Regions from separate parts of the Luteimonas sp. MC1750 genome, predicted to be linked through region 2. Evidence: predicted binding sites of a transcription regulator. Region 2 holds the regulator's gene; the other holds the start of a gene.

Region 1 (4,381 bases), 490 kb from region 2:
CGGTGTAATGAAGCACGATGACGACGGGGCGCCGTTCGTCGAAGTTGGGCGACGGCACCCAGGTCGCCATCGGGTTGCGTGGCGCCTGGTGGGCGCAGGCGGAGAGGAGTGCAACGCAGAGCGCGACGGCGGCAAGCTTCTTCATGCATCGCATTGCACCCGGCGCGCCCGCGCGACGCAAGTGCGGACGCGGCCGCTCCGGGAAGGAGCGGCGCTGCAGCCGCACCGGCGGGCGCGTCAGATGGCGTAGTACATCTGGTATTCCAGCGGATGCACCGCGCCGCGGAAGGCGGTGACTTCCTTCATCTTCAGCGCGATGTAGGCGTCGATGAAGTCGTCGCTCATCACGCCGCCGGCCTTGAGGAACTCGCGGTCGGCGTCGAGCGCTTCCAGCGCCTGGTCGAGCGAGTGGCAGACGGTCGGGATGCCCTTGGCCTCTTCCGGCGGCAGGTCGTAGAGATCCTTGTCGCTGGGGCCGCCCGGGTCGATCTGGTTCTTGATGCCGTCCAGCCCCGCCATCATCAGCGCGGTGAAGATCAGGTAGCCCGAGTTCATCGGATCCGGGAAGCGGAACTCCACGCGGCGCGCCTTCGGGTTGGACACGTAGGGGATGCGGCAGGACGCCGAGCGGTTCGACGCCGAGTAGGCCAGCATCACCGGCGCCTCGAAGCCCGGCACCAGGCGCTTGTAGCTGTTGGTGCTGGAGTTGGCGAAGGCGTTGATCGCGCGCGCATGCTTGAACACGCCGCCGATGTACCACAGCGCGGTCTGGCTCAGGCCGCCGTAGCCGTCGCCGGTGAACAGGTTCACGCCGCCCTTGGCCAGCGACTGGTGCACGTGCATGCCGCTGCCGTTGTCGCCGACGATGGGCTTGGGCATGAAGGTGGCGGTCTTGCCGTTGCGGTGCGCGACGTTCTTCACGATGTACTTCATCGTCAGCAGTTCGTCGGCCTTCTGCACCAGCGAGCTGAACTTGGTGCCGATCTCGCACTGGCCGGCGTTGGCCACCTCGTGGTGGTGCACCTCGACCTCGATGCCGACCTGCTCGAGCGTCTTGCACATCTCGGCGCGGAGGTCGTGCAGCGAATCCAGCGGCGCCACCGGGAAGTAGCCGCCCTTGACGCCCGGACGGTAGCCGGTGTTGCCGCCGGCGTATTCGCGGCCGGAGTTCCACGCCGCTTCTTCCGAGTCGATGTGGAAGAAGGTGTGGCCCATCTCGTTGGCGTAGCGCACCGAGTCGAAGATGAAGAACTCCGGCTCGGGGCCGAAGAAGGCCTGCTCGGCGATGCCGCTGGCCTTGAGGTAGGCCTCGGCGCGGCGGGCGATGCCGCGCGGATCGCGGTTGTAGGCCTGCATCGTGGCCGGATCCAGCACGTCGCAGGTCAGGACCAGGGTCGGGTCGGCGGTGAACGGGTCGAGGAAGGCGGTGTCCGGGTCGGGCAGCAGGACCATGTCCGAGTTCTGGATGCCGCGCCAGCCGCCGATCGACGAGCCGTCGAACATCTTGCCGTCCTCGAACAGGCCGGGCTCGATGATCGACTTCGGATAGGTCACGTGGTGCTGCACGCCGCGCATGTCGGCAAAGCGCAGGTCGATGAATTCGACGCGGTGGTCGGTGATCAGCTTTTCGACGGTCTCGAAGGACATGGGGGCTCCGCTGGGATGGTGGCTGGTAGGCCCGGGCTTCCGGGCAGGTCGGACGGAAGGACGCAAGCGCCATGCCAATCGCAAACCTTTGATTCAACTCGGGCCAGCAAGAATACGGGCGGGACAAAGCACCAGAAAGGTGCACCATTTCTAATGATTGCACCCGAATGATGCAACCTCGATCCGCTATGCTGCCGCGCTTCCGGCGCCGCGCACCGGCACCACCCGCGCCTCCACCACGGACCCACCGATGACCGACCCGCTGGCCGCCCTGCTCCTGGGCATCCTCGAAGGCCTGACCGAGTTCCTGCCGATCTCCAGCACCGGCCACCTGCTGATCGCCCAGCACTGGCTGGGCGCACGCTCGGACTTCTTCAACATCGTGATCCAGGCCGGCGCGATCCTGGCGATCACCCTGGTGTTCCGCGAGCGCCTGGTGTCGCTGGCCGCCGGCCTGGGCGAGGCGCGCAACCGCGACTACGCCATGAAGCTCGCGGTCGCCTTCCTGGTCACCGCCCTGGTCGGCCTGCCGGTGCGCCTGATGGGCTGGGAGCTTCCGGAGACGGTGACCCCCATCGCCTGGGCGCTGGTCATCGGCGGCGTCTGGATGATCGTGGCCGAGCGCGTGGCCGAGCGCCGCAGTCCGGACGGCACCCGCGTGACCTGGACGATCGCGGTACTCGTCGGCCTGGCCCAGGTGGTGGCGGGTGTCTTCCCGGGTACTTCGCGCTCGGCGGCGGCGATCTTCATCGCCATGCTCGCCGGCCTCAGCCGGCGCACCGCGGCGGCCGAGTTCGTGTTCCTGGTCGGCATCCCGACCATGTTCGCGGCCAGCGCCTGGACCTTCCTCGAGCTGGCAATGGACGGCGGGCTGGGCGGCGAAGCCTGGGCCGACGTCGCCATCGCCTTCGCGGCGGCCACGATCACCGGCTTCCTGGTGGTCAAATGGCTGCTCGGCTACATCGAGCACCACCGGTTCACCGGGTTCGCGGTGTACCGGATCCTGCTGGGCGCGGCCCTGCTGCTGTGGCTGCCCGCCGGCGATTGAGGCCCACGCAACCCCGTTCCCGCGCCTCGCGCGTTGACCCAGGTCCCTGCCCCGGAGCCACGCCATGAAGCCACTGCTCGCACTCGTCCTGCCCCTCGTGCTGGCGGCCTGTTCGCCCGGCACCGACGACGCCGCGACCATCGCGACGCCCGCGCCGGCCACGGCCCCGGCGGCGCCGGGCACGACGCCCGCTCCCGACCTCGCGGCCACGCTCGGCGCCTACCACTGGCAGCTCGACGCCGCGACCGCCGCCGATGGCAGCCGCATCGACGCCCTGTTCGCCAACACCGACGCCGCGCTGCAGCTCGACTTCAGCGATGGCCGGGTCTCGATCTCCAACGCCTGCAACCGCATGGGCGGCGACTTCAACCTCGGCGCCGACACCATCGCGGTCGGCACGATGATGAGCACCGAAATGGCCTGTGCCGAGCCACTGATGGCGATGGAGCGCGAAGCCCACACGCGCCTGTCGGGCAGCCATGCGCTCGCGCTGGACGATGGCGCGCCGCCGCGGCTTGCGTTGACCAATGGCCTGGGCGACCGCCTGGTCTTCATCGGCGCGCCGACCGCGCGCACCCGCCACGGCGCCGAACCCGAGCGCGTCTTCCTTGAAGTCGCCGCCGAGCGCGTCGACTGCCACCATCCGCTGATGCCCGGCCACCGCTGCCTGCAGGTGCGCGCGATCCGCTACGACGACGGCGGGATCAGGCAGGACAGCGGCGAATGGGGGCCGATGTACGAAGAGATCGAGGGCTTCGCGCACACGCCCGGCGTGCGCACGGTGCTGCGCCTGGACCGCTACCCGCGCAAGGACGTGCCGGCCGACGCATCGGCCGTGGTGCACGTGCTCGACATGGTGGTCGAGCAGGAGCAGGTGGCTGCCGCCGAATAGGCGGGGTCCGTCGCGGTCGCAGCTGTAGCTGCTCCCATAGGCGTCCGGGTGTGGGCGCGGGTCAGGCGTGCAGGCTGTAGCTGCCCCAGGTCGCGGCCTCGGCCAGCACGTGGCCCTGGATCGCGCGCAGCACGTCGCCGGCGGTGAACCGTTCCGGCAGCTCCAGGCGCGCCACGTCCAGCGCGAACACCCGGAAGAAGTAGCGGTGCTCGCGCAGGTCGTGCGCCGGCGGATACGGGCCGTCGTAACCCGCCCAGTCGCCGCCCATGTCTGCATCGCCGGCGAACCAGCCGGTGTAGTCGTTGAGGCCCTGGCGTGCGCCGTCCGGGCCGGGCGGCGTGCGCTTGCCGCCGCGGGTGACGCCATCGCTGCAGCTGCCGGCGGGGACCGCGGTGACCTGCGGCGGGATGTCGACCATCGCCCAGTGCACGAAGTCGCCGCGCGGATGCGCGACCGGAATCGCGACCTGGTCGTTGGCGACCAGCGCGGGATCGGTGGGCGCGTCGGTGTCGATGCACAGCAGCGCGAACGAACGCGTGCCGTCCGGCGCGCCGCCCCAGGACAGCTGCGGATTGCGGTTGCCGCCGAAGCCGCCGGGCGCGCCGAGGGCGAACTCCGCCGGGATCGGTTGGCCGTGGCCGAAGCTTGCGCTGCTGATGTGCATGGTCGTGCTCCTCGTGGTCAGGCGTCGGGGTAGCCCAGGCGGCGGGCCACCGGGGCCAGGGTGGCGAACGGCCCCGCCAGCAGGCCGGCATAGTCGCGCCAGCCGCCAGCCGGGAAGCGCGCGGCACCGA
Region 2 (4,381 bases):
GCGCGCGACCTCGGCGTCGAGGTGCATACCGGCGTCAAGGACAAGCTCGCCTGCGTCGAAGGGCTGCGCACGCGCCTGGGCCTGGACGCCGACGCGGTGTCGTTCATGGGCGACGACCTGACCGACCTCGCGGTGCTTGCCGCCGCCGGCCTGGCCGCGGCGCCTGCCGATGCGCATCCTGCGATCCTGGCCAGCGTCCACTGGCAGTCGTCGCTTGGCGGCGGCGCGGGCGCGGCGCGCGAATTCTGCGACCTCGTGCTGGCGGCACGCGGCGACGCCGGCATCGCTGCCGACGCGGCCGGAGCAGGCCAGTGAACTGGCGCGGTGCGCTGATCCTGGTGTTGCTGGTGGCCGCCATCGCCAGCGGCTGGTCGGCCTGGCGCCAGGGCGCCGACGAGCCGGACGCCCTGGCCACCAGCGACCGCTCCGACTACGTGCTCGAGGACTTCGAACTGGTGTCGCTCGACAGCCGCGGGCAGGAAGCCTTCACCCTCCGCGCGCCCTGGCTGCAGCGCGACCCCGCCGATGAAACCCTGTCGCTGCGCGAACCCGTGTTCCTGCTGCCCGAGGAAGGCGGCGAGTACTACTGGGACCTGCGCGGCGACGCCGGCTGGATCAGCGCCGACAGCAGCGAGATGCGGCTCGACGGCAGCGTCGTCGCCGTCTCCGACCCGGCCGGCGGCCGGGCCATGCGCATGGAAACCGACGCCCTGCAGGTCTTCCCGGAGCAGCGTCGCGCACGCACCGATGCCGCCGTGACCATCACCCAGCCCGGCACTACAATGCAGGGCACGGGCATGGAAGCCGACCTGGCCGGCAAGCGCTTCCAGCTCACTTCCAAGGTCCAGACCCGCTATGTCCCCACGCGCCGCTAGCCTCACGACGCTCCTCGCCCTGGCCGCGGCCCTGGCCGCCCCGTCCGCGTGGGCGAAGTCGAGCGACCGCAACCAGCCGATGGACCTGACGTCCAACACCCAGGACTGCATGCTCGCCGACGACGGCGGCCCCTGCGTGTTCGCCGGCAACGTGCGCATCGTCCAGGGCACGCTCGACGTGCGCGCGGCCAAGGCCGACGTCCGCCGCGGCGGCGGCGACATCCAGCGCGTGATCCTCACCGGCGCGCCCGTGCGCCTGACCCAGGAGCTCGACGACGGCGGCTCGATCGACGCCAGCGCCAGCAACGTCGACTACGACCTGCAGACCGAGACCGTGGTCTTCACCGGCAATGCCGAGCTCAACCAGCCCGGCCGCGGCACCATGGCCGGCGGCCGCATCGTCTACAACATGGCCACCGGCCGCGTGCAGGGCGGCGGCCAGGACGGCCAGCAGATCCGCACCCGCATCCTGCCCAAGGGGGCCAGCACCGGCGGCCAGGGCGGCAACTGATGCTGGTCGCCGAGGGCCTGCGCAAGAGCTACCGGCAGCGCGAGGTGGTGCGCGAGTTCGGGCTGACCCTCGACGCCGGCGAGGTCGTCGGCCTGCTCGGCCCCAACGGCGCCGGCAAGACCACCTGCTTCTACATGATCGTCGGCCTGGTGCCGGCCGACGCCGGCCGCATCGTGCTCGACGGCCGCGACATCACCGGCGAGCCGATGTACCGCCGCGCGCGCCTCGGCGTCGGCTACCTGCCGCAGGAACCGTCGGTGTTCCGCAAGCTGAGCGTGGCCGACAACATCATGCTGGTGCTCGAGCTGCGCGAGGACCTGGACCGCAAGGGGCGCGAGACCGAACTCGCGTCGCTGATGGACGAGCTGCAGGTGGCGCACGTCGCCGGCCAGGCCGGTGCCAGCCTCTCCGGCGGCGAGCGCCGCCGGGTCGAGATCGCGCGCGCGCTGGCCGCGCGCCCGCGGCTGATCCTGCTCGACGAACCCTTCGCCGGCGTCGATCCGATCTCGGTCGGCGAGATCCAGCGCATCGTGCGCCACCTCAAGAACCGCGGCATCGGCGTGCTGATCACCGACCACAACGTGCGCGAGACCTTGGGCATTTGCGACCGCGCGTATATCCTCAGTGATGGTGGCGTGCTCGCGCAGGGGGCTCCGGACGCGCTGCTGGCCAATCCGGACGTGCGCCGGGTCTACCTCGGGGATTCCTTCCGGCTGTGAGCCGGGGGCACGTCCCCGTCGACAGGGGAACGTCGTGAAGCCTCGCCTTCAGACATCGCTGGGACAGCAACTGGTACTGACGCCACAGCTGCGCCAGGCCCTGCACATGCTCCAGCTGTCGATGCCCGAGCTCGAGGCCGAGATCAGCGACGCGGTCGAGAGCAACCCCCTGCTGGAGTGGGACGACTCGGCGCCGGTTCCGACGCCTGGCGATGCGCCGGGCACGGATGGCGAATCCGCGGAGACGCGACACGAGGAACGCACCGGGGCCCACGAGGACCCGTGGGACGACCACCGCGACGTGGCCTGGGCCGAGAGCGGGCGCGGCGGCGGCGAGGATCCCGATGGCGACGCGTCCGAACGCATCGCCCAGTCGGAAACCCTGCGCGACCACCTCACCTGGCAGCTCAACCTCAGCCATCTTTCCCCGCGCGAACTTGCCATCGGCGAAACGCTGGTCGATGCCATCGACGACGACGGCTACCTGCGCGAGCCGCTGGCGGCCATCGCCGAAGCGCTGGCGCCGGAACTGGACTGCAGCGAGGCCGAGATCGCGCTGGTCCTGCGCCGCGTCCAGGGCCTGGACCCGACCGGCGTCGGCGCGCGCGACCTCGGCGAGTGCCTGCTGCTGCAGCTCGACGCGCTGCCCGGCGACACGCCCGGGCGCGGCATCGCGCGGCGCGCGGTGTCGACGCTGATCGAACGGCTTGCGCGGCTGGGCGAAGCCGGAATGGCCGACGCGCTTGGCTGCAGCCTGGAAGACGCGGTCACCGCCCTGCACCTGATCCGCGGACTCGACCCGCGCCCCGGCGCACGCATCGGCGGCATGCCGCAGGACACCTACGTCGTGCCCGACTGCGTCATCACCCGCCAGGGCGGCATGTGGAAGGTGGCGCTGGCCGGCGGCCGCCATTCCAGCCTGACCATCCACCGCGGCTACGAGCAGATGCTGCAGCACGCGGCCGGGGCCGACGCCGGCTACCTGCGCGGACGGCTGCAGGAGGCGCGCTGGCTGCTGAAGAACATCGAGGCGCGCGGCGAGACCCTGCTCAAGGTGGTGCACTGCCTGGTGCGCGAGCAGTCGGGCTTCCTCGAGTTCGGCGACAAGGCGCTGCGCCCGCTGACCCTGCGCGAGGTGGCTGCGCAGATCGGCATGCACGAGTCCACCGTCTCGCGCGCGGTGGCGCGCAAGTACGTGCACACGCCGCGCGGCACGATGCCGCTGCGCGCGTTCTTCGCCTCGGGCATCGACACCGGCGGCGGCGGCGAGGCCTCGAGCACCGCGATCCAGGACATGATCCGCCGCCTGGTCGAGGCCGAGGACCCGCGCAAGCCGCTGTCCGACGCGCGCCTGGCCGAACGCCTCAAGGACGGCGGCGTGCCGGTCGCGAGGCGCACCGTGGCGAAATACCGCGAAGCCCTGAACATCCCTTCATCGCACGACCGCGTGCGCATCGCCTGAGCACCGCCCCGCCGCTTCCCGGCCTCCGGGGGCTGGGTTAACCTGTCCGTGACAACCGCGACATCGCCATGGGCGATGCTGTGGACCCCACGAGAGAGGAGGTTTGCGATGCTCATCGAGACCCACGGCCAGCAGATGGATGTCACGCCCGCGCTGCGCGACTACGTCGAGACCAAGCTTGGCCGGCTTTCGCGGCTCTACGATCCGCCGCTGCAGGTCCGCACCCAGCTGAGCCTGGACAAGCCCGACCATGTCGCCGAGGCCACGCTCAGCGTGGGCGGCAAGACCCTGCACGCCGATGCGCGCGCGGTCGACATGTACGCGGCGATCGATCTCCTGGCCGACAAGCTCGACCGGATGCTGGTGAAGGAGAAGAAGAAGATGATCGACCAGCACCGCCGCGGCGGGAACCCGGTGCGCGACGGCGAGTTCGGCTGACCCGCGGCCGCGACGGAAGCACGACGTCATGCCGTATACCGACCTGCTCACGGCCGCGCGCATCGTGCAGGTCGTGGAGCCGGGCGGGCGCGACCAGGTGCTGGACGCGGCCGCCCGCCTGCTCAGCGGCGGCTCGCCGGACTGGACCCAGGCGATCGCCGACGGCCTGCGCGCACGCGAGGCCATCGGCAGCACCTCCATCGGCCGTGGGGTGGCCATCCCGCACTGCCATACCGCCGCCTGCCGCGTTCCGGTGGCGGCCTTCCTGCGGCTGGCCGCGCCGGTCGACTTCCGCGCCCACGACGGCCAGCCGGTCGACCTGGTGTTCGCGATGGCGGTGCCGCAGGGCCATGCGCAGCAGCACCTGGACACGCTG

The links. The regulator sigma-54, encoded in region 2, starts transcription at its own class of promoters, with help from an activator protein. The targets are predictions, from matches to a motif close to TGGCACGNGCNTTGC.
Region 1: a site for sigma-54 is predicted at 1,710-1,724, ahead of glnA (type I glutamate--ammonia ligase). Genes of this name have one in related genera too.

Annotation. Positions count from the first base shown of each region.
Region 1 covers NZ_CP067113.1:142,726-147,106, reverse strand. The annotation lists gene JGR68_RS00700 (N-acetylmuramoyl-L-alanine amidase) at 1-145, opposite strand, end outside; gene glnA (type I glutamate--ammonia ligase) at 238-1,647, opposite strand; gene JGR68_RS00690 (undecaprenyl-diphosphate phosphatase) at 1,898-2,695, shown strand; gene JGR68_RS00685 (META and DUF4377 domain-containing protein) at 2,760-3,587, shown strand; gene JGR68_RS00680 (YbhB/YbcL family Raf kinase inhibitor-like protein) at 3,649-4,251, opposite strand; gene JGR68_RS00675 (tetratricopeptide repeat protein) at 4,269-4,381, opposite strand, start outside.
Region 2 covers NZ_CP067113.1:634,332-638,712, reverse strand. The annotation lists gene JGR68_RS03000 (phenylphosphate carboxylase subunit delta) at 1-315, shown strand, start outside; gene lptC (LPS export ABC transporter periplasmic protein LptC) at 312-875, shown strand; gene lptA (lipopolysaccharide transport periplasmic protein LptA) at 856-1,386, shown strand; gene lptB (LPS export ABC transporter ATP-binding protein) at 1,386-2,105, shown strand; gene JGR68_RS02980 (RNA polymerase factor sigma-54) at 2,140-3,567, shown strand; gene raiA (ribosome-associated translation inhibitor RaiA) at 3,676-4,005, shown strand; gene JGR68_RS02970 (PTS sugar transporter subunit IIA) at 4,034-4,381, shown strand, end outside.